4 regions of the Pseudomonas sp. PB103 genome follow, and region 1 is predicted to be linked to each of the others. Evidence: predicted binding sites of a transcription regulator. Region 1 holds the regulator's gene; each other region holds the start of a gene.
What was found. The regulator sigma-54, encoded in region 1, starts transcription at its own class of promoters, with help from an activator protein. The targets are predictions, from matches to a motif close to ANTGGCATNNANNTTGCTNT.

Region 1 (7,848 bases):
ACCGATCATTTCCAGGCTGGAAAGCTGTTCAGTCGACTTCATGTTGCCGATTTCGGCGGTCAGCGCCGAACCGGCACGCCCGGCGAACAGCAACGCCGTCACCACCGGCCCCAGTTCACGCAGCAAGGTCAGGGCCACCATCTGCCCTACCGCCTGCTCCGAACCGTAGCTCGACAGAATGCTGAAACCCTGCAACGCCAGGACCATGCCGATGAAAATGCCGGAGACGACAATAATCACCAGCGACATCACGCCGACCGAATGCAGTTGCTTGACCAGCAGGCCGAAGCCACCGCTGATGCCACCACGCCCCAGCAAGGCATGAAACAGGAACAGCGTGGCCCGACCGAACACCGCAACGGCATCGATCGCCGCTTCGCCAAACCGGCGAACGCGTTCTATTAATGAAATTCTGCGCATCAGCGCTTCCCCAGAAGATCTGCGCGGTAATCCGTCGCTGGAAAATGGTACGGCACCGGGCCATCGGGATTGCCGGTCATGAACTGACGGATACGCGGCTCGTCCGAGTTCATCAGTTCATCCGGTGTGCCCTGCCCCAACACCTGACCATCACCGACGACATAAATGTAGTCGGCAATGCTCGCGGTTTCGGCCAGATCGTGGGAGACCACGATACTGGTGATCCCCAGCGCATCGTTGAGCAGACGGATCAGGCGCACCAGCACGCCCATGGCGATCGGGTCCTGGCCGACGAACGGTTCGTCGTACATGAGAATCTGCGGATCGAGCGCAATCGCCCGGGCCAGCGCGACACGACGTTTCATGCCGCCGGACAGTTCGTCAGGCATCAATTCGATGGCGCCACGCAGACCGACTGCCTGCAATTTGAGCAGGACGATGTCGCGGATCATTTCTTCCGGCAATTGGGTATGAACGCGCAGGGGGAAAGCGACGTTCTCGAAGACATCGAGATCGGTGAACAGCGCGCCGCTCTGAAACAGCACACCCATGTGCTTGCGCGCATCGAACAGATCGCTGCGCGACAGCTTCGGCAGGTTCTGACCGTTGACCCAGACTTCGCCGCTGGTGGGACGCAACTGCGCGCCCATCAACCGCAGCAGCGTGGTCTTGCCACACCCGGAAGGCCCCATGATGCCGGTGACCTTGCCGCGCGGGATGCGAATATCGACGTTATTGAAAATGCTGCGCGCACCGCGCTTGAAGGAGACTCCCTTCAGCTCGACCGCGTAGGCGTTATCGGCACTCATCTAAACTCCTTGCGATGCAGCCTCTCACTCGGACGCCAGGCTTTCTTGGGAAAGCACATACATCCCGGGCAGGCCGAACTGGCGGCGAACTATATCACTGCAACCGCCAAGCGCCCAAGGCTTGTGCCGGCGCATGTTCAGTGATTTGACAGGCCCGCAGCAGGTTTTCGAAGCATTTGGTAACGAGGAATGACAAAGCGCGACGATCTTGCGTGAGGCTTTGCAACATAACCGCTATAATCGCCGCCTTTTCATCGGGCTATACGATTTCTGACATGAGCCAATCCAGCGACCTGATTCAATCGGCACAACGCACCATCCAACTCGAAGTGGAAGCCGTACAAGGCTTGTTGCCCCATATCGACGCCGATTTCGTCCGTGCTTGCGAGATGATTCTGGCCAGCAAAGGCCGTGTGGTCGTGGTCGGCATGGGCAAATCCGGGCACGTCGGCAACAAGATTGCCGCGACCCTGGCCAGCACCGGCACCCCGGCTTTTTTCGTTCACCCGGCCGAAGCCAGTCATGGCGACATGGGCATGATCACCCGCGACGACGTGATCCTGGCCCTCTCCAACTCTGGCTCGACCAACGAAATCGTCACCCTGCTGCCACTGATCAAGCGCCTGGGCATCCAGCTGATCAGCGTCACCGGTAACCCGCAATCGCCGCTGGCCAAGGCAGCCGAAGTCAATCTCAACGTTCACGTCGAGCATGAGGCTTGCCCGTTGAATCTGGCACCGACCTCGTCGACCACCGCAGCCCTGGTCATGGGCGATGCCCTGGCCGTGGCATTGCTCGAAGCGCGTGGTTTCACCGCTGAAGATTTCGCGTTTTCGCATCCGGGCGGGGCCCTCGGCCGCCGCCTGTTGCTGAAAGTTGAAAACGTCATGCACGCCGGGCAAGAGCTGCCGCAGGTGCAGCGCGGTACCCTTTTGAAGGACGCGTTGATGGAAATGACCCGCAAGGGCCTGGGCATGACGGCGATCCTTGAAGCCGACGGCAAACTGGCCGGGATCTTTACCGACGGCGATTTGCGCCGCACCCTTGATCGCAGCATCGATATCCGCAGCGCCACCATCGACCAGGTAATGACGGCCCACGGCAAGACCGCCCGGCCCGAGATGCTTGCCGCCGAGGCCCTGAAAATCATGGAAGACCACCGAATCAACGCACTGGTAGTTGTCGACGAGGACGATCGCCCGATTGGCGCCTTCAACCTTTCCGATCTGCTGCGCGCAGGAGTCATGTAAATGAGCAACGATCTGCTGCAACGCGGCAAAGCGATCAAACTGGCGGTGTTCGACGTCGACGGGGTCCTCACCGACGGGCGCCTGTATTTCCTCGAAGACGGCAGCGAATTCAAGACCTTCAACACCCTTGATGGCCAAGGCATCAAGATGCTGATGAATGCGGGCGTACAAACTGCCATTATCAGCGGCCGCAAGACACCGGTGGTTGAGCGTCGGGCGAAAAACCTGGGTATCCCGCATCTTTTTCAGGGGCGCGAAGACAAATTGGTCGTTCTCGACGGTCTACTTGAACAACTGGGCCTAAGCTATGAACAGGTCGCCTACCTCGGTGACGACCTGCCTGACCTGCCGGTGATCCGCCGCGTGGGCCTGGGGATGGCGGTCGCCAACGCTGCCGATTTCGTCCGCGAACACGCCCATGGCGTAACCCGCGCCCGTGGCGGCGAAGGCGCCGCCCGCGAATTCTGCGAATTGATCCTGCGTGCGCAGGGCAGCCTTGATGCCGCCAATGCCGCGTACTTGTGAGTCAAACCATGTTTAGCAAAAAATTTCGCAACTTCCTGCTGTTCGGTTGCATCGCGGCGCTTTTCGCCGCGGTCGGCTACTGGAACATCAGCCCGGAACGCTTCCTCGACAAGCCGCAGGTCACGTCGACCGAAAGCCCGATCGACTGGTATGCAACCAACACACACACCCTGCAATACCTGCCGGACGGCAAAGTGCAATATGAAATGACGTCCGAGAAAGCCGAGCACGTCAAGGCGACCGACATCACGCTGGTCACCAAACCTGATCTGAACATGTACCGCGGCACGGATTTCCCGTGGCACGTGACCAGTGAACGCGGCGAAGTGAACTCGGGTGGCACCCAGGTTGAATTGATCGACTCGGTGCGCATCAAGCGCACCGACGAAAAGAAGCGCGATCTGCTGGTCACCTCCACTCGCATGACGGTGTTCCCGCAGGAGCAATATGCGCAGACCGAGCAACCCGTTAGAATCGACGGCGCTGGCGGTGTATCGACTGGCGTTGGAATGAAAGCGTATCTGAAGGACAGCAGGATACACCTGCTATCGAACGTAAGAGGACAGTATGAGGCTCGTTAAAACCCTCCCTATTTTGCTCAGTCTGGGCGCAGCACTGGGAAGCGTGAGCGCCTGGGCTCTGCCGAACGATCAAGAGCAGCCAATCCGCATTCAGGCCGACGATGCCCAACTGGACGACAAGAACGGCGTTGCTACCTATAAAGGTGACGTGATCATCACCCAGGGTTCGATGAAGGTCACCGGCAATACCGTGACCATCACCCGTACCCCGACCGGTGATATCGACGTGGTGACCTCGGTCGGCAACCTCGCCTACTTCGAACAGCTGCAGACCGCTGGCGACACCAAGCCTGTACAGGGCTGGGGCGTGACGATCCAGTACCACGCCGCGCAAAACCGCGTTGTGCTGATCGACAAGGCCAAGGTTGTCGACAAAGACAACAACACCACTCAGGGCGAGAAGATCGTCTATGACACGGTGAAAAAACTTGCCAGCGCCGGTCGCGCTACCGGCAGCAAGGTCACCGAGGCGCGTCCGCGCATCGACATGGTGATCCAGCCGAAGAAGAAAACCGAAGAGAAAACCCAGTAATGGCAACTCTGAAAGCTCAGCACCTGGCCAAGGCCTATAAAAGCCGCCAGGTCGTGCGTGACGTCAGCCTGTCGATCGACAGCGGCCAGATCGTCGGCCTGCTCGGCCCCAACGGCGCCGGCAAGACCACGTGCTTCTACATGATCGTCGGCCTGGTGCAGGCCGATCAGGGCCGCGTACTGATCGATGATCTGGACGTCAGCCACCAGCCGATGCACGGTCGTGCCAAGGCTGGTATCGGCTATCTGCCGCAAGAAGCGTCGATCTTCCGCAAACTGTCGGTCGCCGACAACATCATGGCCATCCTCGAAACCCGTCAGGAACTCGACAAGGCCGGTCGTCGCAAGGAGCTGGAAAGCCTGCTGCAGGAATTCCACATCAGCCACATCCGCGACAACCTCGGCATGAGCCTGTCGGGTGGTGAACGCCGCCGCGTGGAAATTGCCCGCGCGCTGGCCACCGCGCCGAAATTCATCCTGCTCGACGAACCGTTTGCCGGTGTCGACCCGATCTCGGTCGGCGATATCAAGCAGATCATCCACCATCTCAAGGCCAAGGGCATCGGTGTACTGATCACCGACCATAACGTGCGTGAGACGCTGGATATCTGCGAAACCGCGTACATCGTCAACGACGGTCAACTGATCGCCGAAGGTGACGCCGAAACCATCCTGGCCAACGATCTGGTCAAGGAAGTGTATCTGGGTCACGAGTTCCGCCTGTAAGCGCTACAGCATCCTGGTGATTCGCGAGGGTGCTGTATCGATGAAGCAGCTTTTTATACGCTTTAATTGTTACAGCGCTCTAGGCAAACACTTCAGTTTCAGGCATATAATTTGCTTAAGTTTGGCGCTTCGGCGCCCTGTAGTGGATGGCGCATAGCGCCGGCGAATAAGGTGTTAAGCCCCTGCCATGAAACCATCGCTAGTCTTGAGAATGGGCCAGCAGCTGACGATGACACCGCAGCTGCAACAGGCCATCCGTCTGCTCCAATTGTCGACCCTGGATCTGCAACAGGAAATCCAGGAGGCGCTGGAATCCAATCCGATGCTCGAACGCCAGGAAGAAGGCGAAGACTTCGACAATTCCGACCCCTTGGCCGACAACGCTGAACAGAAGCCCACCGAGATCCAGGAACCTTCCTACCAGGAAACCGCGCCGACCGTCGACAACCTCGAAGACGGCGATTGGAGCGAACGCATTCCCAACGAATTGCCGGTCGACACCGCTTGGGAAGATGTCTATCAGACCAGCGCCAGCAGCCTGCCCAGCAGCGACGATGACGAGTGGGATTTCACCACCCGCACCTCCGTTGGCGAAAGCCTGCAAAGCCACCTGTTGTGGCAACTGAACCTCGCCCCGATGTCCGACACCGATCGCCTGATCGCCGTGACCCTGATCGATTGCATCAACAATCAGGGCTATCTGGACGAAACCCTCGAAGAAATCCTCGAAGCGTTCGATCCGGAACTGGACATCGAGCTGGACGAGATTGAAGCCGTCCTGCACCGCATCCAGCAATTCGAACCGGCCGGTATCGGTGCGCGCAACCTTGGCGAATGCCTGTTGCTGCAATTGCGCCAGTTGTCGGCCAAGACGCCATGGCTGGCAGAAGCCAAGCGTCTGGTCACGGACTACATCGACCTGCTTGGCAGCCGCGATTACAGCCAGTTGATGCGCCGCATGAAACTCAAGGAAGACGAGTTGCGCCAGGTCATCGAGCTGGTGCAGAGCCTCAATCCGCGTCCGGGTTCGCAGATCGAATCCACTGAGGCCGAGTACGTTGTACCTGACGTGATCGTGCGCAAGGACAACGAGCGCTGGCTGGTCGAGCTGAATCAGGAATCGGTGCCACGCCTGCGCGTCAATGCGCAATACGCCGGATTCGTCCGTCGCGCCGACACCAGCGCCGACAACACCTTCATGCGCAATCAGTTGCAGGAAGCGCGCTGGTTCATCAAGAGCCTGCAGAGCCGCAATGAAACCCTGATGAAAGTTGCCACCCAGATCGTCGAGCATCAGCGCGGTTTTCTGGAGTACGGCGACGAAGCCATGAAACCGCTGGTCTTGCACGACATTGCCGAAGCGGTGGGCATGCATGAATCAACGATTTCCCGGGTGACCACACAGAAATTCATGCATACCCCGCGCGGTATTTATGAGCTGAAATACTTTTTCTCAAGCCATGTCAGCACCTCCGAAGGCGGCGAATGCTCGTCCACGGCGATTCGCGCGATCATCAAAAAACTGGTTGCCGCGGAAAATCAGAAAAAGCCGTTGAGTGACAGCAAGATCGCTGGTTTACTGGAGGCACAAGGCATTCAGGTGGCTCGCCGCACCGTCGCCAAGTACCGCGAATCCTTAGGGATCGCGCCTTCGAGCGAACGCAAGCGGTTGATGTAAGCCACGTTACAGCGTTCCAGTGGCAGGCTATCCAGCCTGCCGCTTTATGCACTGGCAACGAAGGAGAAGCTGTATGCAAGTCAACATCAGTGGACACCAACTGGAAGTGACCCAACCTCTGCGTTCCTATATCGAGGAAAAACTCCAACGACTGGAGCGCCATTTCGACAAGATCACCAACGTGCAGGTCACGATGTGCGTCGAAAAGCTGAAGCAGAAAATCGAAGCCACCTTGCATATACCCGGCAGCGAAGTGGTCGCCAACGCGGAACATACCGATATGTACGCGGCGATCGACGCCTTGACCGACAAGCTGGATAAACAACTCAAAAAGCATAAGGAAAAGACCCAGAGCCTGCTCCAGGGCGCGACCGGTCGATAACCCCCCACCCCATGATCCGACTTGAAAGTATCCTGACCCCCGGCCGTTCCCTCGTGAACGTGCCGGGCGGCAGTAAAAAGAAAGCCCTCGAACAAATTGCCAACCTGATCGCCCGCGAAGTGCCGGATCTGGAGATGCAAGATGTCTTCGAGGCTCTGATTGCCCGTGAAAAACTCGGTTCTACCGGTTTTGGCAACGGCATCGCCATTCCTCACTGCCGCCTCAAAGGCTGCGAAACGCCCATCAGTGCGTTGATGCACCTTCAAGCCCCCATCGATTTCGACGCCATTGACGGCGCGCCGGTTGACCTGCTGTTTGTCTTGCTGGTCCCGGAAGCCGCTACCGATGCGCACCTGGAGTTGCTGCGTCAGATCGCCAGCATGCTCGACCGCAAGGACGTGCGTGACAAATTGCGCAGCGCCGCGAGCAACGAAGCCTTGTACCAGGTCGTTCTGGACGAGCAAAACGGGCAGTAATCATGCGCTTGATCATCGTCAGCGGCCGTTCCGGCTCGGGTAAAAGTACCGCCCTTGATGTCCTTGAGGACAACGGTTACTACTGCATCGACAATCTGCCGGCAGGCTTGCTGCCAGAGCTGGCCGAGCGCGCATTGATCCATACGGAGCTTGCGCAACCGCTGGTTGCCGTGTCGATTGACGCGCGCAACCTGCCGAGCCACCTGAGCCGCTTTCCCGAACTGCTGGAAGATGCCCGCAGCAAGCATATTCAATGTGATGTGCTTTATCTTGATGCCGATGAAGAAACCCTGCTCAAGCGTTTCTCCGAAACTCGCCGCCGCCACCCGCTGAGCAATGCCAACCGGTCGCTGGCCGAAGCGATTCACGATGAAACTGCCCTGCTCGGCCCGATCGCCGATCTCGCCGACCTGAAGATCAACACCACCAATCTGAACCTGTACCAGTTGCGCGACACTATCAAGCTGCGC
Region 2 (7,848 bases), on a different contig from region 1:
CAAATCATAACCCAGCGGCGAACCGAGACGGCTCTGAGTCTGGCTGTACAACACCGGCACATATTCGTCGCGGGTCGCAGCCAACTGCAGTTCGCCCTGTGCATTGAGCTCGCGAATGGTGAAGGTGCTCAGGCCCTCATCCCGCACACGCTGCTCAAACGCCGCGCGTTCGGCAGCACTGACCCGCAAGGCAAACGAATAAGCCTGGGTACGCAGCAATAAGGGATGGGTGTAACCGTCGAATTCGGCGCGGGACACCGATTCGGAGTTGGCGAAGAAGCGGCGCAGGCCGTCGAGGCGTTGCTCCTGATCCTGAAAACGTTCTTCGATGCGGCTGTAACGTTCGTTGGCCAGCAGTTGAAAGCGCTGACGCAATTGTTGCTGATACTGACTGAGCGCACCCCAGGCGAGCAGCCCCGTGAGAATCCCGCCGGCGAGCAATACCAGCAGCGCGACCAGCCAGGCCGAGACGTCTTCGCTGATAAAACCCAGGATCTTTGGGCGCACGGGGTGCAACGACATAAGGACAACTCACTACGCCAGTGTTCCGGGGAAGTCCCATTGGCCATGAGTGAGTTATAGCTATTAGCCATTAATTTGGCTAGCACTGAACGGATCCAAGAGCCGTTAAAAATCAAGGCTCTGTGGATCCAGTGCAGCAGAGTGTCAACGAGCCGTGATTTTCCAGGCGCGGTGGATCTTGGTATTGCGGGCAAAATCCGGATCAATGGTCTGCGCGCTGATTTCCTCGACCGCGTAACGCTCGGCGAGGTTGTCCTCCAACTGGAACTTGCGGAAGTTGTTGGAGAAGTACAGCACGCCGCCCGGTGCCAGACGGGCCATGGCCAGGTCGATCAACTGCACCTGGTCACGTTGCACGTCGAAAATGCCTTCCATGCGCTTGGAGTTGGAGAAGGTCGGCGGATCGATGAAGATCAGGTCGTACTCTTCACGGCAGCTTTCCAGCCACACCATCACGTCGCCCTGCTCCAGACGGTTCTTGTCCGAAAAGCCATTCAGCGACAAGTTGCGGCGCGCCCAGTCGAGGTAGGTTTTCGACAAATCGACGCTGGTGGTGCTGCGCGCGCCGCCCTTGGCCGCGTGCACGCTGGCGGTCGCGGTGTAGCAATACAGATTGAGGAAACGCTTGCCCTCGGCCTCTTTCTGAATGCGCATGCGCATCGGCCGGTGATCGAGGAACAGGCCGGTGTCGAGGTAGTCGGTGAGGTTGACCAGCAACTTCACGCCGCCCTCGCTGACTTCGTTGAACTTGCCCTGCGCGCTCTGACGTTCGTACTGCTTGGTACCGCTCTGGCGCTCGCGGCGTTTGACCACCACGCGGCTCTTGTCGACATTCAGTGCCTGCGGAATGGCTGCCAGCGCATCGAACATGCGTGCCGAGGCTTTTTCCGGGTCGATCGACTTCGGCGCGGCGTATTCCTGCACGTGCACCCAATCGTGGTACAGATCGATGGCCATCGCGTACTCAGGCATGTCGGCATCGTAGACGCGGTAGCAATCGATGCCTTCGCGCTTGACCCACTTGCCCATCGCCTTGAGGTTCTTTTGCAGACGGTTGGCAAACATCTGCCCGCCTTCGCTCAAGCGCGGCTGCTCGATCACCGGCGCCGGGGCTGGCGTCGGCTTGATCGGGTTGCCGTTCTTGTTGAACTTGCGCTCTTGCGGCTCGTCCGGGGTCTGGTCGTAAGCCGCTTGCTCGCGCTCGGCCTGACGCTGTTCCGGGGTACGGCGCTCGCCGGTGACGAACTGATCCGGCAGCACTTTGATCAACAGCAGCTTGCACGGCAACGCGCCGTTCCAGAACGAATACTGTTTGTGGCTACGGATGCCCATGCGCTTGCCCAGGTCTGGCGCGCCGGTGAACACCGCCGCTTCCCAGTTCAGGCAGGCCTGACGCAGACGCTCGCCGAGGTTCTGGTAGAGATACAACAGGCTGGCTTCGTCACCGAGACGCTCGCCATACGGTGGGTTGCAGATCACCAGGCCTTTCTGGTTCTGGTCCGGACGCGGCTCGAAGGTCGCGACTTCGCCCTGGTAGATCTTGATCCACTCGCTCAGGCCGGCGCGCTCAACGTTGTTGCGGCCCGGTTGAATCAGCCGTGGATCAGCTTCGTAACCGCGAATCCACAGCGGTGGCTTGGCCAGACCGGCAGCGGCACGTTCAACGGCTTCTTCGTGGAGTTTTTTCCACAGCGCCGGCACGTGACCCAGCCACGCGGTGAAGCCCCACTGCTCACGACGCAGGTTCGGCGCCATATCGGCGGCGATCATGGCTGCTTCGACGAGGAACGTACCGACACCGCACATCGGGTCAGCCAGCGCGCCGCCTTCGGCAGCAATGCGCGGCCAGCCGGAACGGATCAGGATAGCGGCCGCGAGGTTTTCCTTCAGCGGCGCAGCGCCCTGCTGCAAGCGATAACCACGCTGGTGCAGGCTGTGGCCGGAAAGATCAAGGGAGAGAATCGCTTCGCCGCGATCCAGGCGCAGGTGAATGCGCAGATCCGGGTTGAGCTTGTCGATCGACGGACGGTCGCCCTGCGGGGTGCGCAGTTTGTCGACGATGGCGTCTTTGACTTTCAAGGCGCCGAAGTGGGTGTTATCGATGCCCGAGCCATGGCCGCTGAATTCAACGGCGAGCGTGCCGTCGTTGAGCATGTGATCCTGCCATTCGATGTCGAGGACACCGTGGTAGAGGTCTTCAGCGTCTTTCATCGGGAAACGCTTGAGCACCAGCAGCACCCGGTTGGCCAGACGCGACCAGAGGCACAGGCGATAAGCGGTTTCCATGGTCGCCATGCCACGCACGGCGGAAGTGTGCTCGCGCGCTTCTTCAAGGCCAAGCCCGACGGCTTCCTCGATGAGCAGGCCTTCAAGGCCTTTAGGGCAAGTGAGGAAGAGTTCGAAACGGTCGGACATGGTATTTCCAGAGCCTTTGGCTAGTGAATCGGCAACGCATTGCCGATCCGGTTTTCAATCAGGCGCTTTTCTAAAAGAACGCCCGCGTGGCACGAAGGTGTGCCGTTCCATCCCCGCTGCTCGGGTTAAAAGAGCTTAGATGCAAGGACAGATAAAAAAGTTGGAGTAACAAAAAGTCTTAAAGCGACCCTTCGTCGAATAGTACCCCAGCGCAAACGTGGGTCATTCTCACTAAAGAATTAAGCCCATCATCCAGCGCGGGGCCGATCATACCGGGGTTTGGCTAATAAACATTGAATAAATACGCGGTTACTTATCGCTATAGCACCCTTTTTGTTACGTGCTTATGACAAAACGGTCATTCCATCGCTGTGACTCATTGGTTAGAACTGACCACAGGTTGACGTCGCAACGGCGTCAACACCTTGGCTCGCCACGCCGGCAGCGAGCCGCACCACGGCAGGTTTTTTCTGCCAGACCTCGATTGAGGTCAACGCGACACAAACAGTCAACAAGTGAGGGAAACACCCTATGAGAAGACTTAAGCGTGATCCGTTGGAAAGAGCATTTTTGCGCGGATATCAATATGGCGTTGGTGGCAAATCCCGTGAGCTTTGCCCATTTACTCTACCGTCGGTACGTCAAGCCTGGATTAACGGCTGGCGAGAAGGACGCGGCGACAACTGGGACGGTATGACCGGCACTGCGGGAATCCACAGACTCAACGAACTTCACGCCGTCGGCTGACACAGGGCATTAATTCCGACACGACAATCTGAATTTGTAACGACTTACCATGCACGTCCTTCCCGGACGGCGGGCTACGGCCCAGGGGCTCCTTCGAGGAGCCCTTTTTTATGCCCGCCACAGAATGCCGATTACACAGGTCACTGTGGCGAGGGGATTTATCCCCGATCGGCTGCGCAGCAGTCGCAAATATTGAGATCCCGATTTACCTGACACTGCGAGGTGAATGGTTTTGGGGCCGCTTCGCGGCCCATCGGGGATAAATCCCCTCACCACAAAAGCACATCACAGTTATTTGCGCAGGGCGGCGATGGCGTCTACCGATTCGCGGATCAGCGCCGGGCCTTTGTAGATGAAGCCGGAGTAAATCTGCACCAGGCTCGCACCAGCGAGAATCTTCTCGGCCGCATGCTTGCCTTCGGTAATGCCACCCGCAGCAATGATTGGCAAACGCCCGGCCAGTTCACCCGCCAGCACCTTCACGGTATTCGTGCTCTTCTCACGCACCGGCGCGCCGGACAAGCCGCCCGCCTCGTCGCCATGCTCCATGCCTTCAACGCCGACACGGCTGAGGGTGGTGTTGGTCGCGATCACCGCGTCCATGCCGGTTTCGATCAGCGCCTGAGCGACCTGCGCGGTTTCTTCATCGGTCATGTCCGGGGCGATCTTGATCGCCAACGGCACATGCTTGCCATGACGCAACGCCAGTTCGGCGCGGCGCGTGGCCAGATCGGCCAACAATTGCTTGAGCGAATCACCGAACTGCAGGCTGCGCAGGCCCGGGGTGTTCGGCGAGCTGACGTTGACCGTCACGTAGCTGGCGTGGGCATACACCTTGTCCAGGCAGATCAGGTAGTCGTCGACCGCACGCTCGACCGGCGTGTCGAAGTTCTTGCCGATGTTGATGCCCAGCACGCCTGTGTATTTCGCCGCAGCGACCCGCGCCAGCAGGTTATCGACACCGAGGTTGTTGAAACCCATGCGGTTGATGATCGCCTCGGCTGCCGGCAAGCGGAAAATCCGCGGTTTCGGGTTGCCCGGTTGCGGACGCGGGGTCACGGTGCCGATTTCGACAAAACCGAAACCCAACTGCGCGAAGCCGTCGATGGCCGCGCCATTCTTGTCCAGACCCGCCGCCAGACCCACCGGGTTCGGAAACTCGAGGCCCATGACCGTCACCGGCACGTTCGCCGGCGCCTTGCACAGCAAGCCGTTGAGGCCCAAACGCCCACCCGCGCCGATCAGATCCAGCGACAGATCGTGGGAGGTTTCCGGGGAAAGTTTGAACAACAGCTGACGGGCCAGGGTGTACATGGGCGGCGATGACTCGGGCGGCGAAAAGAGGCGGCGATTATAGCCGGGCATCGGCCTGCGGCGCGAGGCGCACGCGCAAATCGCTGTCACTGGCATATGCCTTGCACCCTTCCCTGCTATCAGCTCGCAAACCAATGGCGGCAAGTGGGCAAGGACAATGGCGTCGTCCGCGGTTTTTGCCTTTGCGAAGACCGCGACGGCGTTTTTTTTCGAGGTGGCTTTATATGAACGAACCTTCGGCAGGGCCGCTGGCCTGGGTCAATGGCAGCGATGCTCCGGAAAAAAGCGCAATCAACCTCGGTTTCATGGCCCTGAGTGATTGCGCCTCGGTGGTGGTGGCTGCCACGCAAGGCTTCGCCCAACCTTACGGACTGACGCTGAACCTCAAACGTCAGACTTCCTGGGCCAATCTGCGCGACAAACTGGTCAGCGGCGAACTCGACGCCGCCCACAGCCTTTACGGGCTGATTTACGCGGTGCACTTGGGCATCGGCGGCGTCGCCCCGACCGACATGGCAGTGCTCATGGGCCTGAACCAGAACGGGCAAAGCCTCAACCTGTCACACGGCCTGCAACGTCTGGGCGTGAGCAGTCCTGAAGCGCTGGATCGCCACGTGCACCAAAGCCGCGCAAAACTCACCTTCGCCCAGACGTTTCCCACCGGCACCCATGCGATGTGGCTGTATTACTGGCTGGCGAGTCAGGGCATTCATCCATTGCAGGATGTCGACAGCGTGGTCGTGCCGCCGCCGCAGATGGTCGCGCACCTGCAAGCCGGGCGCATTGACGGCTTTTGTGTCGGCGAGCCGTGGGCAGCCAGCGCCGTGCAACAGGATCTGGGTTTCACCCTCGCCACCAGCCAGACCATCTGGCCCGATCACCCGGAAAAAGTCCTCGGCTGTACCCGCGAATTTGTCGAGCAGTACCCCAACACCGCACGGGCACTGGTGATGGCGATCCTTGAAGCCAGCCGCTTCATCGAGGAAAGTCCGGAGAACCGTCGCAGCACCGCGCAATTGCTCAGTGCGCCGGAATATCTCGACGCGCCGCTGTCGTGCATCGAGCCGCGCTTTCTCGGCGACTATGCCGATGGCCTCGGCAATCGCTGGCAAGACCCGCACGCCCTGCGCTTTCACGGCAAAGGTGAAGTCAATTTGCCGTACTTGTCCGATGGCATGTGGTTCATGACCCAGTTCCGTCGCTGGGGTTTGCTGCGCGAAGACCCGGATTACCTCGCCGTCGCCCGCCAGGTTCAGCAACTCGAGCTCTATCGCGAAGCGGCCACTGCCGTCGGCGTAGCGGCGTGGGGCACGGACATGCGCAGCAGCCAGTTGCTCGACGGCAAGATCTGGGACGGCAACGACCCGGCCGCTTATGCGCGCAGTTTCAAGCTGCACGCGATGAGCGACGACGTCGCCCTTCTCGCCCGCCGCTGACAGGAGATCGCGAACATGTTGCGCATTCTGCTGATCAACGACACGGCAAAAAAAGTCGGACGCCTGAAAGCGGCCCTCACCGAAGCCGGTTTTGAGGTGATAGACGAATCCGGCCTGACCATCGACCTGCCCGCGCGCGTCGAAACGGTGCGCCCGGACGTCATCCTGATCGATACCGAGTCACCGAGTCGCGATGTCATGGAGCAAGTGGTGCTGGTCAGCCGCGACCAGCCCCGGCCGATCGTGATGTTTACCGACGAACATGATCCGGGGGTGATGCGTCAGGCGATCAAGTCCGGGGTCAGTGCCTACATTGTCGAGGGCATTCACGCCCAGCGTCTGCAGCCGATTCTGGATGTGGCGATGGCGCGCTTCGAGAGTGATCAGGCGCTGCGTGCGCAGTTGCAGGCACGGGATCAGCAACTGGCTGAGCGCAAGCGCATCGAGCTGGCCAAGGGCTTGTTGATGAAGATGAAGGACTGCAATGAGGAAGAGGCGTACACGCTGATGCGGCGCCAGGCGATGAGCCGGCAGCAGAAGCTGATACAAGTGGCGGAGCAGATTATTGCGATGAGTGAGTTGCTCGGCTGAGGTTTTGCTGGGCCTGCACGGGCCTCATCGCTGGCAAGCCAGCTCCCACAGGATTTGTGAACACCACAGAACCTGTGGGAGCTGGCTTGCCAGCGATTGGCCGCACCTCGGTCTCAACCTGTTGGCACAAATCTCGCTATGTAAAACCCACAGGTAACCAACGGCGGTTGCCCCACCCACGACAAAGACGTCGCTCACCCGTTCGCCCAACCGGCGCATCAGGTAGCGGCGTTTTTGCGTTTTGGCCCCACAGCCCGGGGCCGGTGGTGCGGCCGTGGCGGCGCCCCACTTGCTGTTGCATGACTCCTTTCGAGACTCTTTTCAGCTGAGGTGCGCGATGAATTCAAGCTTCTGGAAATCCGGCCACACCCCGACATTGTTCGCGGCCTTCCTCTACTTCGACCTGAGCTTCATGGTCTGGTACCTGCTCGGCCCGCTGGCGGTGCAGATCGCCGCCGACCTGCACCTGACCACGCAACAGCGTGGCCTCGTCGTCGCTACGCCGATCCTCGCCGGTGCGGTACTGCGCTTCATCATGGGCATGCTCGCCGATCGACTGTCGCCAAAAACCGCCGGGCTGATCGGCCAGGTCATCGTGATTTGCGCTTTGTTCGGTGCCTGGAAAATCGGCATCCACAGTTATGAACAGGCGCTGATCCTCGGTCTGTTCCTCGGCATGGCCGGCGCGTCTTTCGCTGTGGCCCTGCCGCTGGCCTCGCAATGGTATCCGCCGCAGCATCAGGGCAAAGCCATGGGCATCGCCGGCGCGGGCAACTCCGGCACCGTGTTCGCCGCGCTGCTGGCGCCTGTGCTCGCCGCCGCG
Region 3 (7,848 bases), on a different contig from region 1:
CGAACACCTGCGCAGTGAGCGACAGGTGTCGCCGCACACGCTGTCGGCCTACCGCCGCGACCTCGATAAAGTCCTCGGCTGGTGCGTCAAACAGAACATCGGCAGTTGGGCGGCGCTGGATATTCAGCGTCTGCGCAGCCTGATCGCTCGTCTGCATGCGCAAGGGCAGTCCTCGCGCAGCCTCGCCCGATTGCTGTCGGCGGTGCGCGGGCTCTATCACTATCTGAATCGCGAAGGCCTTTGCGACCATGATCCGGCCACCGGTTTGGCACCGCCGAAAGGTGAACGCCGCCTGCCGAAGACCCTCGACACCGACCGTGCGCTGCAACTGCTTGAAGGTGCGGTCGAGGATGATTTTCTCGCACGGCGCGATCAGGCGATTCTGGAGTTGTTCTATTCCTCAGGCCTGCGTCTTTCCGAGCTGACCGGGCTCAATCTTGATCAACTTGATCTGGCCGATGGCATGGTGCAAGTGCTCGGCAAGGGCAGCAAGACCCGCCTGCTGCCGGTCGGCAAAAAGGCCCGCGAAGCCATCGAACAGTGGTTGCCGCTGCGCGCGATGACCAACCCGGCGGACGACGCTGTGTTCGTCAGCCAGCAAGGTCGACGCCTTGGCCCGCGAGCGATTCAGGTGCGGGTCAAATTGGCCGGCGAACGCGAGCTCGGGCAGAACTTGCACCCGCACATGCTGCGGCACTCCTTCGCCAGCCACTTGTTGGAATCCTCGCAGGATCTGCGCGCCGTGCAGGAATTGCTCGGCCACTCCGACATCAAGACCACGCAAATCTACACCCACCTGGACTTCCAGCACCTGGCGGCGGTCTACGACAGCGCCCACCCCCGGGCCAAACGCATGAAAGGCGATGATTCATGAGCATCCAGTTGATCACCTTCGACCTCGACGACACCCTGTGGGACACCGCGCCAGTGATCGTCAGCGCCGAAGCGGTATTGCGCGAATGGCTAAGCGAACATGCGCCGAACCTGGGCGCGGTGCCGGTCGAGCATTTGTGGGCGATTCGTGAGCGTGTGCTGGCCAATGAGCCGGGGCTGAAACATCGCATCAGCGCGCTACGTCGGCGCGTGTTGTTTCATGCGATGGAAGACGCCGGCTACGCCCATGGCGAAGCCACCGGCCTGGCAGACAAGGGTTTTGAAGTGTTTCTGCATGCGCGGCATCAGATCGAAGTGTTTCCTGAAGTCGAGCCAGTGCTGGAAATTCTCGCCAATCATTACGCCCTTGGCGTGGTCACCAACGGCAACGCCGATGTGCGTCGATTGGGTCTGGCGGATTACTTCAAGTTTGCGTTGTGCGCGGAAGATATCGGCATCGCCAAACCGGATGCGCGGCTTTTTCATGAGGCGTTGCAGCGCGGTGGCGCCACCGCCGAAACTGCCGTGCATATCGGTGATCATCCGGGTGATGACATTGCCGGAGCGCAGCAGGCGGGGTTGCGGGCTATCTGGTTTAACCCGGCGGGCAAACCGTGGGAAGCGGATCGTCTACCGGATGCCGAAATTCGCAGCCTGACGGATTTGCCAGCGGTACTCGCCCGCTGGAATACCCAACACTGACCCTGAATTTACATCACTCCCTGTGGGAGCTGGCTTGCCAGCGATGAGGCCAGCACATTCAACATCAATGTTGTCTGACAGGCCGCCATCGCTGGCAAGCCAGCTCCCACAGGGTCTGCATCGCCTTCCAATGTTTATTCCAGGCATGAAAAAGCCCGCAGCGACGGCGGGCTTTTTCAGCAAGCAAGCGGCACGCCTCAAATAGGGCGGCTACCGTACTTGTTGTCTGGCTTCTTCGGAGGATCGGCGACCACATTGGCCTCCACTTCCTGCACTTTTCCGCCGCGCGACAGGAACTCTTCCATGGCCTTGGCCAGGGCGTCGCGTTCCTTGTTCTTGGCTTCAATGCTCGGCAACTCATCTGCCGACACCGCAGCCTTGGCTTTGCCTTTGGCAGCCGGGGCCGGCGTATCGTCACCGCCATCGTCGTCAGCAACGTCTTCCGCTGCTGCTTCCAGGCCTTCCTCGGCCTCGTCTTCGTCGCCTACTTCGAGGTCGTCGTTTTCCAGATCATCGTCGCTCATGTTCTACCTCATGACTTGCGAAAAGCAGATTAGTTATAGACCAGCTTTGGCAACTGTCGAAAGTCGCCGTTAAAAAATCAGTAACCATTGGTGACCAACGGTTTATGCCCCTTCACCGTGCAAGGTGGCGAGGACTTTTCGAGCACCGCCATGATCACGGTGCTCGCCCAGATAAACGCCTTGCCAGGTCCCCAGAGCCAGACGACCTGCCGACACCGGCAGACTGATCTGGCAACCAAGCACGCTGGCCTTGAAGTGCGCCGGGAGGTCGTCCAGGCCTTCGTCGTTATGCTCATAGCCGTCTGTTCCTTGTGGGATCAGACGATTGAAAAATCGTTCGAAGTCGCGACGGACCGCCGGATCGGCGTTCTCGTTGATGGTCAACGACGCCGAGGTATGCTGCAGCCACAAATGCAACAGACCGACCCGGCACTCCCTGAGTTCAGGCAGGCCTTTGATCAACTCGTCCGTTACCAGATGAAAGCCCCGGGGCCGTGCCCGCAGGGTTATCAGAGTCTGTTGCCACATACAGTTCTCCGCACGTTCGGGGCGCATTCTAGCGCGCTCTGGGAAAAAACAAAGGCCCTAATACTCGCGCAATGACGTAAGACTTTGGCGGGTGAAAAACCGCCGTCGTAAACACGACTAAAGGCGTACGAAAAATCCTTTCAGCCTGTCGCTAAATGACAAATTCCGGACAAAAAAATGCCCGGCGAACCGGGCAATTTTTTTCAGTGCGCGTACTTACAGGTTGTAGCCGCGTTCGTTGTGTTGTGCCAGATCGAGGCCAACCGACTCTTCTTCCTCGGTCACACGCAGACCCATCACGGCGTCCAGGACCTTGAGGATGATGAAGGTGACTATCGCGGTGTAGATCACCGTGAAGCCGACGCCTTTGCACTGAATCCATACTTGTGCGGCGATGTCGGTCACGGTGCCGAAGCCACCCAGCGACGGCGCAGCGAAGACACCGGTGAGGATCGCGCCGAGGATACCGCCGATACCGTGTACGCCGAAGGCATCCAGGGAATCGTCATAACCGAGTTTGCGTTTCAGGGTGGTGGCGCAGAAGAAGCACACCACGCCTGCGGCCAGACCGATCACCAGTGCGCCCATCGGACCCACGGTGCCGGCAGCCGGAGTGATCGCGACCAGACCGGCAACCACACCCGAAGCAATGCCCAGTGCGCTTGGCTTGCCGTGGGTGACCCACTCGGCAAACATCCAGCCCAGCGCCGCCGCAGCGGTAGCGATTTGGGTAACCAGCATCGCCATACCGGCAGTGCCGTTGGCCGCCGCAGCGGAACCGGCGTTGAAGCCGAACCAGCCAACCCACAGCATCGCCGCGCCCATCAGGGTGTAACCGAGATTGTGCGGCGCCATCGGGGTGGTCGGGAAGCCTTTACGCTTGCCCAATACCAGGCAGCAGATCAGACCGGCCACACCGGCGTTGATGTGCACCACGGTGCCGCCGGCGAAGTCGAGCACGCCCCAGTCCCACATCAGGCCGCCGTTACCGGACCAGACCATGTGAGCGATCGGTGCATAAACCAGGGTGAACCAGATGCCCATGAAGATCAGCATCGCGGAGAACTTCATCCGCTCGGCGAACGCACCGACGATCAGCGCCGGGGTGATGATCGCGAAGGTCATCTGGAAGGTGATGAACACCGCCTCAGGGAACAGCGCCGCAGGACCGGTCAGGCTCGAAGGCGTGACACCGGCGAGGAACGCCTTGCCCATGCCGCCGAAGAACGAGTTGAAGTTGACGACGCCCTGCTCCATGCCGGTGGTGTCGAACGCGATGCTGTAGCCATAAATGACCCACAGGATGCTGATCAGACCGGTAATGGCGAAGCACTGCATCATCACGGAAAGAATGTTTTTCGAGCGAACCATGCCGCCGTAGAACAGCGCCAGGCCGGGGATGGTCATGAACAGCACAAGTGCCGTCGAGGTGAGCATCCAGGCAGTGTCGCCAGAATTGAGGACCGGGGCCGCCACTTCGTCTGCCGCCATAGCAAGGCCGGGCATTACGATAGACAACAGGGCTCCTAGCCCTGCGAATTTACGCAGAGTCATATTGTTTTCTCCTGGGGCGTTGGGGTTTGTGGCGGCGCTTAGATCGCGTCGGTATCGGTTTCGCCGGTACGGATGCGAATCGCCTGTTCCAGATTGACCACGAAGATCTTGCCGTCACCGATCTTGCCGGTGTTGGCCGCTTTGGTTATCGCCTCGATAACCCGATCCAGATCCTTGTCGTCGATGGCCACGTCGATTTTCACCTTGGGCAGAAAATCGACCACATATTCCGCGCCGCGATACAGCTCGGTGTGACCCTTCTGCCGGCCGAAGCCTTTGACTTCAGTAACGGTAATGCCCTGCACGCCGATTTCGGACAGCGACTCGCGCACGTCGTCCAACTTGAACGGCTTGATGATGGCAGTGACTAGCTTCATGAAAACTCTCTCCCGAATTGGTGGACTTGCCCCAGGAAAACAAACCCGACTCAAGTCTAAGCGCAGTGCCTGGCTTTGTAACGCATCGTCGGCCGTACCTGCCCGACTGACGCCAGCTAACCGCTGCCGACGAAACTCCCCGCTCCGTTTGCCGCACTGCATTCGTCACAGCGACTGCATCAGTGCATGGGTCGAAGGTGACTAAGCAGAAACCTTGCCATCTCGCCAAAAACCTCTGATTTCAATCCCTTGGCCGCTGCCGCACGCCATCCCGTGCAAAACCCCATCCGGATACGCACAACAACGGTGCGTCGCCGTCCGTCCGCCTGCGCGAAAAGCGTGCATCCCTGACCGCGAGATTGACTATAGACACTGCGTGATACACTGCCGGCCATTGTTTCCAGGACATCCACCATGCTCGCGCCCAAAGACTTCCTCGACGCCCTGAGCGGCACCGCCTCCCGCCTCTTCAGCGGCGACACCCCGCTGCCGAAAGCCGAAATCGAAAGCCAGTTCAAGATGCTGCTGCAGAGTGCCTTCAGCAAACTCGACCTGGTCAGCCGCGAAGAATTCGACAGCCAGATGGTCGTACTGGCCCGCACTCGCGCCCGCCTCGAAAGCCTCGAAGCCAAAGTCGCCGAGATGGAAGCCAAGCTGACACCGCCAGCGGAGTAACCACGCAATCCCCCCCTGTGGGAGCTAGCCTGCTAGCGATTGAAGGTCGGCACGACCTTCCCGTTCTTGGCGAACGTGCGAATCATTATGTTGTCACTAAAACCGCTCCTGCCGAGGCAGGAGCGGTTTCCGTCAGATCAATCCTTACAACGAATTATTCCAACGGTCTCGCAGAATCTCGTACAGGCGAAAAGCCCATAGCGCTATCCTGACGAGGCGCCACATATGTTTAAGAAACTTAGACATACTTTGGCCCTCCTTGCGTGGGGCCAAACCTCCGATGCGCTTTCCGGCGTACGAACACCTTCGGGACTACACACGAGTGTGTCCACCAAGGTGGCCGGGTGTGGGTTCCCCAAAATCAGCACCGGCACGGGTCTCAAGCCGTGTCGAGGAACATGAATTTTTTACGCTCCCGGCCACACTTTGCGAACACTCGATGAGTGGGCATCGTCACCGTGGATGGTATGCGTTGTCCGGTAGTGCCGTTTAAACAAGTTGTATCAAACCGTTTTCATGCAGCCGCAAGCCGATGCCCGATCTCGAGTCACGTAATAGACTGATTGGCTCAGATTTAAATGATGCTTGCGCCACCACTCAAATATGCATAATCTCGGATTACACGAGTGTGTCCGCTAAGGATGCGCAGGCCTCGGCCTCACCGAAGCCTGCATATAAAAAACCGCCTTCTAAAGGCGGTTTTTTTCGTCTCGATTTTTATGAAGTATGAGCCATAAACGCAACCATGAACTTGCCAGCTCAAATGTCCTTCATTCACTAAGGCATCGTCCTACAAGGGCTGTCCCCTCCGCCTGATTGCGTAAGCACCCTTAGCTTCGATACCGTCTGCTGCGTGATTTAAACAAAGCATAAAATGCCTGTGGATTTAGAAACCTTGGCAGTTGGAATCGGTTCGATTCGAGCAACCCGGCACGGGAGGTGTCCATGAAAAAGACGAAGCAAAAAGCCCAGTCGGCATCGGCATCCAAACCGGGTACCGAGGCACTCGGATTACCGGACAGAGTTTCAGCCAGTCAGCGGCATTTTCTGAAAGTGGCCGCGACCTATGGCAAGGAAATGGAGCCCGATGGTTGGCTCGCCGGTGGTGGAACCTGAGTACCGCAAAAATGACCGCCTGACAGGCGGTTTTTTATGCCTGAGGATTAGTGCCTTCAGCAACATCCAGTGAAAGTTCGCCCTTAAAACTGTCCGACCAACGCCCTCTCCCCAGACTACCCTTCAAAAACCCGCAGGAAGCGGCTCCCCGATTCAGCTCAAGGAACGACCATGTCCCTCTCCATCGTCCACAGTCGCGCCCAGATTGGCGTGGAAGCCCCCGCTGTCACCGTCGAAGTCCATCTGGCCAACGGTCTGCCGTCGCTGACCATGGTCGGTCTGCCCGAGGCGGCGGTGAAGGAGAGCAAGGATCGGGTGCGCAGCGCCATCATCAATTCCGGGCTGCAGTTTCCGGCGCGGCGGATCACTTTGAATCTGGCGCCGGCGGATCTGCCCAAGGATGGCGGGCGGTTTGATCTGGCGATTGCCTTGGGGATTCTGTCGGCGAGTGTGCAGGTGCCGTGTCTGACGCTGGACGATGTGGAATGTCTGGGAGAGTTGGCATTGTCCGGCGCAGTAAGGGCGGTGCGCGGGGTTTTGCCGGCAGCGTTGGCCGCGCGCAAGGCGGGGCGTGCGCTGGTGGTGCCGCGGGCGAATGCCGAGGAGGCGTGCCTGGCTTCGGGGTTGAAGGTGTTTGCGGTGGATCATTTACTGGAGGCGGTGGCGCATTTCAATGGGCATACGCCGGTTGAGCCCTATGTCTCCGACGGACTGATGCATGCCAGCAAGCCTTATCCCGACTTGAATGAAGTGCAGGGGCAAGTGGCGGCGAAACGGGCATTGCTGATTGCCGCTGCGGGTGCGCATAACCTGTTGTTCAGCGGGCCGCCGGGAACGGGCAAGACATTGCTGGCCAGCCGATTGCCGGGACTATTGCCGCCGCTGGCCGAGAGTGAAGCACTGGAGGTGGCGGCGATTCAGTCCGTCGCCAGTGGCGCACCGCTGACCCATTGGCCGCAGCGCCCCTTTCGTCAACCGCACCACTCGGCATCCGGGCCGGCATTGGTCGGTGGCAGTTCGAAACCGCAACCCGGTGAGATTACCCTCGCCCACCATGGCGTGCTGTTTCTCGATGAGTTGCCGGAATTTGATCGCAAGGTATTGGAGGTTTTACGCGAGCCTTTGGAGTCAGGGCACATCGTGATTTCCCGAGCCAAGGATCGCGTGCGCTTTCCGGCACGTTTCCAGTTGGTCGCAGCAATGAACCCCTGCCCCTGTGGATATCTTGGTGAGCCCAGCGGCAAGTGCTCGTGCACACCGGACATGGTGCAGCGCTATCGCAACAAGCTATCGGGGCCGTTGCTGGATCGGATTGATCTGCACCTGACGGTGGCGCGGGAGGCGACGGCGTTGAATCCGGCAATTAAACCCGGCGAGGACAGCGCCAGCGCCGCAGCACTGGTAGCCGAGGCTCGCGAGCGACAGCAAAAGCGCCAAGGCTGTGCCAATGCGTTTCTCGATCTGCCAGGACTGAAAAAACACTGCAAGTTATCCACAGC
Region 4 (7,848 bases), on a different contig from region 1:
ACCAAAACCCAAAACCCAAAACCCAAATCAGGTCATCTGAATAATGGTCTGCATAATCGTGCTCTGAGTCGAAATGGTCTTGGCGTTCGCCTGATAGTTACTCTGCGCCTTGATCAGGTCCACCAGCTCATTGGTCAAGTTAACGTTCGACTCTTCCAGCGAGTTCGACACGATCGCGCCCAACGTACCGGTTTTCGGCGAATCAACCCCGGCCACACCCGACGCGAAAGTCTCCTTCCAGCGCGTACCGCCAATCGGCTGCAGACCCTGCTCGTTGGCAAAGCTCGCTACCGCTACCTGACCAATCGCCTTGGTCTGCTGGTTGCTGAAGTTAGCCGTCATCACCCCGGTCGAATCGATGGTCAGACTGGAAATCTGCCCAGTCGCGTAACCGTCTTGATACTGCGCAGTGCGCGCCGTCGGAGAGTTATACGAAGTGGTCAACGCCGTGTTGAAGGCGATACCGGTACTGTTGGCCTTGGAACCGTTCGGCCCCCAAGTCACTGGCGAGGTCGTCGCGTTGGTCACCACACCAGGAATCCAGCCGTTCATGGTCAGGGTGTTGCCGGATTTGACCCAGCCAGTGCCCGCCGTCAAGGTCGCGATGGAACCATCAGAGTTGAAGGTGATGTCGTGAGTCATCGGCGTCAAGGTGTTGCTGGTCGGATCCGATGGGGTACGACCATCCATGTAGGTGTAGACGCTCCAGGCATTGGTACCCGTTTTCACGTAGTACTGATCCATGCGGTGCTCGTTACCCTGAGTGTCGTAGACCGGCGTCGAAATCAGCTTGTTGTAGCTGTTCAGATCGGTCGGACTGAACGGCGCCACCGTTGGCTTGGTGTCTTCCGAGTTCACGTTCATGGTCTGGTCGATCTTCGACGTTGCGTTCGGCTTGAGGGCCGAGGTGTCGATCTTCAGGTCGGTCAGCACGCCGGTCATGATCTTGCCGTTGGCATCAACGCCGTAACCCTGCAGGCGGTTACCGTTGTTGTCGACTACGTAGTTTTCAGCGTCAGTCTTGAACGCACCCGCACGGGTGTAGCTCAGCGAACCGTTGTCGCTGAGGATGAAGAAACCGTTGCCCTGGATAGCCATGTCCAACACGTTGCCGGTGTTGCTCACGTCACCCTGACCGAACTGCTGGGACACGTTGGCCAGACGCACGCCGTTACCGACGGTCTTGCTGCCAGTGCCCAGGCGCGTGGCCGAGTACACGTCTTCGAATTCTGCACGGGACGATTTGAAACCGGTGGTCGCGACGTTGGCGATGTTGTTACCGGTCACGTCCAGTTGTTTGTTGGCTGCATAGAGACCGCTAAGGCCGATATTGAAAGACATATTCCACTCCTTTGTGCCGGTTAGTCGGCTCTATATACCAATGGTTTGTACTTTGGACAGCGCGACGCTGCCCAGGCCTGCCAGGTTCAGCATCAACTCACCGCCGGTCTGGCTGATGGTCACGCTGTTAACGGTGGCCGGCAGATACGTAACCAGCGAAGTCGCCTTGCCGTCGTACGTGGCGCTGGCGGTGAACGTGTAAGTGCCCGCTGCCGCGACCGCGCCGGACGTGTCTTTGCCGTCCCAGATGAAACCGGCATTGCCAGCGGTCTGGTTGCCCATGTCGATGGTGCGCACGACTTTGCCGTCGGCATCTTTGATCGACAGCGAGACAGCGCCGGAGGCCGGAACCACCACGGTGCCGTTGAGGCTCTTGCTGGTATCGACCACCGCCTTGTCGGTCTGGGCGATGACCGAACGGCCCACCAGCGACGACGCTTGCAATGCTTGCGACGAGTTGTAGTTGCCGGCAATCCCGCTGACGGTGGAGTTCAGCGTGGTGATGCCTTCCAGACTGCTGAACTGCGCCAACTGAGCGACGAACTCACTGTTGTCCTGCGGGTCGAGCGGGTTCTGGTTTTTCAGCTGGGTGACCAGCAATTGCAGAAACGCATCTTTGCCCAGGGCCTGTTTACCGGTGGCACTGTTGGTGGCCGCAGCCAGACCATCAGTGGTCGTCCCGGTCTTGACCGAAGAATTGGCCAATACGTCTTTAATGCTTACGCCGCTGGTGGAATCGGAAACACTCATGGCAGTCGCCCCTTATTACTGACCGAGGGTCAGCACCTTCTGCATCATGGTTTTGGCGGTGTTCATCATTTCGGCGTTGGTCTGGAACGAACGGCTCGCGGAAATCATGTCAGCCATTTCTTCCACCACGTTGACGTTCGGGTAGTAGACGTAGCCCTTGGCGTCGGCGGCCGGATGGTTCGGCTCGTAGCGCGCTTCGAGGTTGCTCTGGTCTTCGACCACACCGAGCACCTGCACACCTTGACCGGCCGCGTCCTGACTCTGGAACAGCGAGTTGCTGCCGCTGTTCTGGCCGCCCTGGAACATGGTGGCGAATACCGGGTGACGGGCGCGATAGGTCTGGTCGATGCTCGACGAGACGGTTTCGGCGTTGGCGATGTTCGAAGCCACGGTGTTCAAACGCGTGGTTTGTGCGCTCATGCCGCTGCCGGCAATGTTGAAAACGCTGGACAGGGACATGGATTACTCTCCGCGCAGGGCTGACACCAGCCCTTTGAATTTGCTGTTGAGCAGGGTGAAGCTGGCCTGGAAGCCGACGGCGTTTTCCGCGTAGTTCGACTGTTCCAGTTGGGCGTCCACAGTGTTCTGGTCGATCGAAGGCTGCATCGGTGTGCGATACATCAGCGATTCGTCGCCATTGCCCAGACCTTCGGCCTCGATATGACGGCTGTTGGTCATGTTGAGGGCAAAGTTGCCGCCTTTTTTGGTTTTCTCGGTCTGTGCTTCCAGCACTTTGGAGAAGTCCAGATCCCGAGCTTTGTAGTTCGGGGTATCGGCGTTGGCGATGTTGTTGGCCAGGACTTCAGCGCGCTGGGCGCGGAAGCCCAGGGCTTGTTCGTGAATGCCGAGCGCTTTATCGAAGCTGATGCTCATGTCGGGAACCTTCGGGTGACCGGTTTTTCGTAACTGAGCTTTAGCAAGCGGCGTGCCAAAGCGAAAAAACCCCGTAAACCGGGGCTTCGCGGGCAATCGGCAAAGCGGCAATGCCAGAAAAGCGGCAACCGGTTTCCGCCGAATGCCGCTTTTCTGCCGCTTCTTCCTGTTAACACCTCCCCCTGTAGGAGCTGCCGAAGGCTCGGGCCGCGATCGGACGATCTTTTGATCTTGTTCTTAAAAAACAAAATCAAAAGATCGCAGCCTTCGGCAGCTCCTACAGAGGGGGATGTGAGAGGCATAAAAAAACGGCAGGCCTTTGCGGGCCTGCCGTTTTTTGCTGTTGCCGATGCAATCATTTCGCCTGGTAAATGATCCCCGGGCTGCACTGCACCATCTGGTAATGGTCCGGCAAACCGTTCAGCGCTTCGGAAGCGCCAAGGAACAGATAACCGCCCGGCTTCAACGTGCTGTGAATGCGCAACAGGATGTCTTTCTTCACTTCGGCAGAGAAGTAGATCAACACGTTGCGGCAGAACACGATGTCGAACTTGCCCAGCGCGGCATAGCTGTCGAGCAGGTTGAACGAGCGGAATTCCACGCGGTTCTTGATCGGCGCCTTGATCACCCAGCGGCCCGGCCCTTTCGGGTCGAAGTAACGCTGCAGACGTTCCGGCGACAAACCGCGACCGATCGCCAGGCTGTCGTACTCGCCCGTCTTGCAGTTGGTCAGCATCAGGCCGGACAAATCAGTGGCAACGATCTGCACACCCATCTTCAACTGGCCCAGGTTGCTGCGCTCGAACTCGTCGATCGACATCGACAGCGAGTACGGTTCCTGGCCCGACGAGCAGGCTGCCGACCAGATCCGCAGACGCTGGTTGGGGCTGGCCTTGATCGCTTCAGGCAGTACCTTGTTCTTCAAGACTTCAAACGGATAGGTATCACGAAACCACAGGGTTTCGTTGGTCGTCATGGCATCGACCACCTGCTCGCGCAAACCGCTGCGCGGCTGGGTCTGGATGCGCTGAACCAGCTCACCCAGGGATTTGATGCCTTGCTGCTCCATCAGTTTGTTGAGACGGCTCGAGACCAGGTACTGCTTGTTTTCACCGAGCAAAATGCCACAGGCTTTTTCCAGGAAGACCCGGAACTGTTCGAAATCCAAATTACCCGTAGACAATGATGCCGCCTCTTAAATCGTGTTGACCGCCAAGGGCAAAACGCCCTTAGCTGATATCTGCTGCTTTGATCCGGTCGACTACCCGGGATGCCAGGTCATCAGGACGGAATTTGGCCAGGAAGTCATCAGCACCGACTTTCTTGACCATCGCCTGATTGAATACCCCGGACAACGAAGTATGCAGGATGATGTGAAGCTTTTGCATGCGCGGGTCAGCGCGGATCTCGGCCGTCAGGGTGTACCCGTCCATCTCCGGCATCTCGATGTCGGAGATCATCATCAGGAACTCTTCTTCCGGCTTCTTGCCCTCATCGACCAGCTTGCGCAGGTAATCCAGCGCCTGCTTGCCATCGTTCAGCGCCACCACTTCGACGCCGATCGTCTGCAGGCAACGCGTGACCTGCTTGCGCGCCACTGACGAGTCATCGACCGTCAAGACCCGCAGCGACAACGCCTTGGTCTGGGTCTCGACATCGACCACGCCCACCGAAATCGCTTCCGGTGTCGGCGCAACTTCCGCCAGCACTTTCTCGACGTCGATGATTTCGACTAACTGATTGTCCACCCGAGTCACAGCGGTCAGGTAATGATCGCGACCCGTGCCCTTGGGCGGCGGATGAATCTCTTCCCAGTTCATGTTGACGATGCGCTCCACCGAGCGGACCAGGAAACCCTGGGTCTTGGTGTTGTACTCCGTGATGATCACGAACGGGTTGTTCTTGTCTTTCAACGCACCCGAGCCGGTTGCCATTGCCAGATCCAGGATCGGAATGGTCGCCCCTCGAATATTCGCCACCCCGCACACGACAGGACTGGACTTGGGCATCAACGTCAGCGACGGGCATTGCAGCACTTCCCGCACCTTGAACACGTTGATTCCATAGAGCTGCTGACCGTCAAGCCGGAACAACAACAGCTCCAGGCGATTCTGCCCCACCAGTTGCGTGCGCTGGTTCACCGAATCCATTACACCAGCCATGCCCAGACTCCTACACCAACGCCAAGTGTTGTTGCGACGCACATTCATTGCTAAACGGCACGGCGCTTGCTTTTTAACTCGTATGAACGCTCAAACGACATTTTTCCGACGCCTGACATCGCCCCTCCGCAGAGGGCTTTGTGCCGCGTGCGCCATTTGCTGCTTTTTTGCTGGCAGCCCTGCCATTGCTGATGCGGTTACCTTGCCTGACATGCTTATCGGCGTCACTCAGGGCTTTCTTGAGTTCACCGTAGAAGACTATCTGGCCACCAGTCAAACCGAAGGCCGCTATGAAATCGAGGTCAAGCAACTCGATCCACGTATGCGCATGCCTATGTGCGACAAGGAATTGACAGCCACTTTGGAGAGCCCGGCACGTCCTTTGGGCCGGGTAACCGTGAAGGTTCGCTGTGAGGGATCCTCACCCTGGACCGTGTTCGTGCCCGCTCAAGTCCGCCTGTTTCGCGAGATTGTCACCACCACCCGGCCACTCAAGCGTGCCGGAATTATCGAACCGCAAGACGTGACCTTGCGCGAACGCGACGTCAGCCTGATCAATCAGGGCTTTCTGACCTCGGTGGACGAAGCGATCGGGCAAAAATTAACCCGACCAACGGTCGCCGATCAGGTGATTACCCTGGTCCATCTGGAACAGGCCGAAGTCATTCGCAAAGGCGATCAAGTGGTGATTACCGCCCGCAGCGGTACGCTGGCGGTACGGATGCCGGGCGAAGCCCTGTCCAACGGCGGATTGAAAGAACAGATCCGGGTGAAAAACCTTAACTCCCAACGGGTCATCAAGGCGCAAGTCACCGCGCCAGGCCAAGTGGAAGTAGCAATGTAGAAAACTGGCGCTGATCCCGGCTGTTCCCTAAACTGTGCCGCAGCAGGACTCGCGCCGGCGCATGCAAGGTTCATTGGTAAATGCGCCTAAAGTTTTCCAGGGGATGGCCGAAAACATGGCAAGCGTCCAAATTCCCAGAGGTTTTTATCATGGTCATCGATTTCAGCCGTTTGAACAGCTCCTCGTCACTTACAGGCAGTACACGTACCAGCGCGCCTAAGGAAACCGCCGAAAACGGCACTTCCGCGCCGCTGAATACCCCGGCCGAATCGGCCAGTACCGCAAAAAGCGGGGAATCGGTACACCTCAGCAATGAGGCTCAACAGTTGCAGAAGATCACTGACAAGCTGCGCGATCAACCTGCTGTCGACAAAGCCCGTGTGGCCGAGTTGAAAGCCGCGATTGCCGATGGCAGCTATAAAGTCGACAGCAACCGTGTAGCCAGCAAACTGCTCAACTTCGAAGCCCAGCGCTAGGCCAACGCCAGCGCCAGGCTTTTGGACGCTTAAAACCCAAGGCCAGCCATGCACGACACTAATTTATTGCAACTGATCATCGACGACTTTGCTCCAGCTCAACATTTGCTGGAGTTATTGCAAACCGAGTCCCTCGCTTTGCACGGTCGTGACATGCCCCTGCTGGAAGAAGTTCTGGCACGCAAACAGGCGCTGATCATTCTGCTCGAACAGCATGGCCGCAAACGCAGCGAGATCCTCGCCAGCCTTAACCTGCCGACCAATCGGCAGGGGCTTGAGCAATTGGCCAGCCAATCGAGCATTGGCGAACAATTGCTCAGCCAGAGCGATTTCCTCACCGACCTCATCGCGCAATGCCAGGCGGCCAACGTCAACAATGGCCAATCGATCCTGGTCCAGCAGGCCTCCACGGCCAATCAGCTGAAGATCCTCACCGGCGGCGAGCCGCCAGCGCTCTACGACGCCAGCGGTGCCTTCTCCAAGCTTGCGAAGCCGCGCGCGCTCAGTCAGGCGTGAGCCGTTCGATGCCTGCGCTCTATCAACCTGCGAAACATGCTGGCAAAATGCTGGCTAGTCGTAGTCAAATTTTGTCTGGAGATTGATTCAACGTGTCCAACGTCCTTAGCGCGGATGATGCTCCGCAGCCACCAAAGGTGCTCACCACACCTCTGGAAATCTCCAGCAACCTGCGCCAGCTGCAAGAAAGCCATGATCCGCTGATCATCACCTTCCACGAGCGCAGCCAGCGTTTCCAGAGCTACCTGATCAAGGTCGACCGTGACACCGGGACGATCGCTCTGGACGAAATGATCCCACGCGACGGCGAGCGTTTCTTGCAGGCCGGTGAGCCGTTCAAGGTCGAAGGTTTTCATGAAGGCGTGCGCATCGCCTGGGAATGCACCGGCACGCTGAACATCGAAGAGTCCGAAGGCGATCGCTTTTACACCGGCGAGCTGCCGACCGAGGTGGTTTACCACCAACGTCGCAATGCATTTCGCGCCGCGCTGAAACTGACCGATCTGGTCAGCGTTGAACTTGGCGGCGAAAAGCTCAAGGCGCCTATCAACGGCAAACTGCTGGATATTTCCGCCACCGGTTGCAAGCTGCGCTTCGAAGGCGACATCACTGACCGCCTGCAACTGGGCCAGGTCTACGATCGCATGATCGCCCCGCCACTGTTCGGCAACCAGCCGATCTCTGTCGAACTGCGCTATCTGCACTTCGAAGAAAAACTCAACATCACCTTTGCCGGTTTGCGCTTCCACAACATCAGTGGCCAGGCTGCCCGCAACGTTGAGCGTTTTGTTTATCAATTGCAGCGTGAAGCACGGCGTTTCGACAAAGACGACATGTGATTCAGACGCGCAAACAAGAAGGGCAGTCCTTGGCGGGACTGCCCTTT

Region 2: EJA70_RS14730 (CmpA/NrtA family ABC transporter substrate-binding protein) is a predicted target of sigma-54. The motif match lies at 5,087-5,106, and genes of this name have one in related genera.
Region 3: glnK (P-II family nitrogen regulator) is a predicted target of sigma-54. The motif match lies at 4,761-4,780, and genes of this name have one in related genera.
Region 4: flgB (flagellar basal body rod protein FlgB) is a predicted target of sigma-54. The motif match lies at 3,005-3,024, and genes of this name have one in related genera.

Annotation. Positions count from the first base shown of each region.
Region 1 is NZ_RWIL01000118.1:53,799-61,646, forward strand. Features, by position in the region: gene mlaE (lipid asymmetry maintenance ABC transporter permease subunit MlaE) at 1-420, opposite strand, end outside; gene EJA70_RS21000 (ATP-binding cassette domain-containing protein) at 420-1,229, opposite strand; gene EJA70_RS21005 (KpsF/GutQ family sugar-phosphate isomerase) at 1,505-2,479, shown strand; gene EJA70_RS21010 (HAD family hydrolase) at 2,480-3,004, shown strand; gene lptC (LPS export ABC transporter periplasmic protein LptC) at 3,013-3,585, shown strand; gene lptA (lipopolysaccharide transport periplasmic protein LptA) at 3,572-4,117, shown strand; gene lptB (LPS export ABC transporter ATP-binding protein) at 4,117-4,842, shown strand; gene EJA70_RS21030 (RNA polymerase factor sigma-54) at 5,030-6,520, shown strand; gene hpf (ribosome hibernation-promoting factor, HPF/YfiA family) at 6,594-6,902, shown strand; gene ptsN (PTS IIA-like nitrogen regulatory protein PtsN) at 6,914-7,378, shown strand; gene rapZ (RNase adapter RapZ) at 7,381-7,848, shown strand, end outside.
Region 2 is NZ_RWIL01000078.1:18,440-26,287, reverse strand. Features, by position in the region: gene EJA70_RS14750 (GGDEF domain-containing protein) at 1-522, opposite strand, end outside; gene rlmKL (bifunctional 23S rRNA (guanine(2069)-N(7))-methyltransferase RlmK/23S rRNA (guanine(2445)-N(2))-methyltransferase RlmL) at 667-2,937, opposite strand; gene rmf (ribosome modulation factor) at 3,469-3,684, shown strand; gene EJA70_RS14735 (quinone-dependent dihydroorotate dehydrogenase) at 3,976-4,998, opposite strand; gene EJA70_RS14730 (CmpA/NrtA family ABC transporter substrate-binding protein) at 5,223-6,434, shown strand; gene EJA70_RS14725 (ANTAR domain-containing response regulator) at 6,450-7,025, shown strand; gene EJA70_RS14720 (NarK/NasA family nitrate transporter) at 7,363-7,848, shown strand, end outside.
Region 3 is NZ_RWIL01000034.1:7,631-15,478, forward strand. Features, by position in the region: gene xerC (tyrosine recombinase XerC) at 1-874, shown strand, start outside; gene EJA70_RS05910 (HAD family hydrolase) at 871-1,575, shown strand; gene sutA (transcriptional regulator SutA) at 1,773-2,099, opposite strand; gene EJA70_RS05920 (secondary thiamine-phosphate synthase enzyme YjbQ) at 2,202-2,627, opposite strand; gene EJA70_RS05925 (ammonium transporter) at 2,844-4,181, opposite strand; gene glnK (P-II family nitrogen regulator) at 4,220-4,558, opposite strand; gene EJA70_RS05935 (accessory factor UbiK family protein) at 4,973-5,233, shown strand; gene EJA70_RS30805 (hypothetical protein) at 6,179-6,349, shown strand; gene EJA70_RS05940 (YifB family Mg chelatase-like AAA ATPase) at 6,521-7,848, shown strand, end outside.
Region 4 is NZ_RWIL01000046.1:7,239-15,086, reverse strand. Features, by position in the region: gene flgE (flagellar hook protein FlgE) at 28-1,341, opposite strand; gene flgD (flagellar hook assembly protein FlgD) at 1,372-2,091, opposite strand; gene flgC (flagellar basal body rod protein FlgC) at 2,107-2,550, opposite strand; gene flgB (flagellar basal body rod protein FlgB) at 2,554-2,964, opposite strand; gene cheR (protein-glutamate O-methyltransferase CheR) at 3,320-4,147, opposite strand; gene EJA70_RS08385 (chemotaxis protein CheV) at 4,194-5,126, opposite strand; gene flgA (flagellar basal body P-ring formation chaperone FlgA) at 5,209-5,970, shown strand; gene flgM (flagellar biosynthesis anti-sigma factor FlgM) at 6,120-6,446, shown strand; gene EJA70_RS08370 (flagella synthesis protein FlgN) at 6,495-6,962, shown strand; gene EJA70_RS08365 (flagellar brake protein) at 7,055-7,801, shown strand.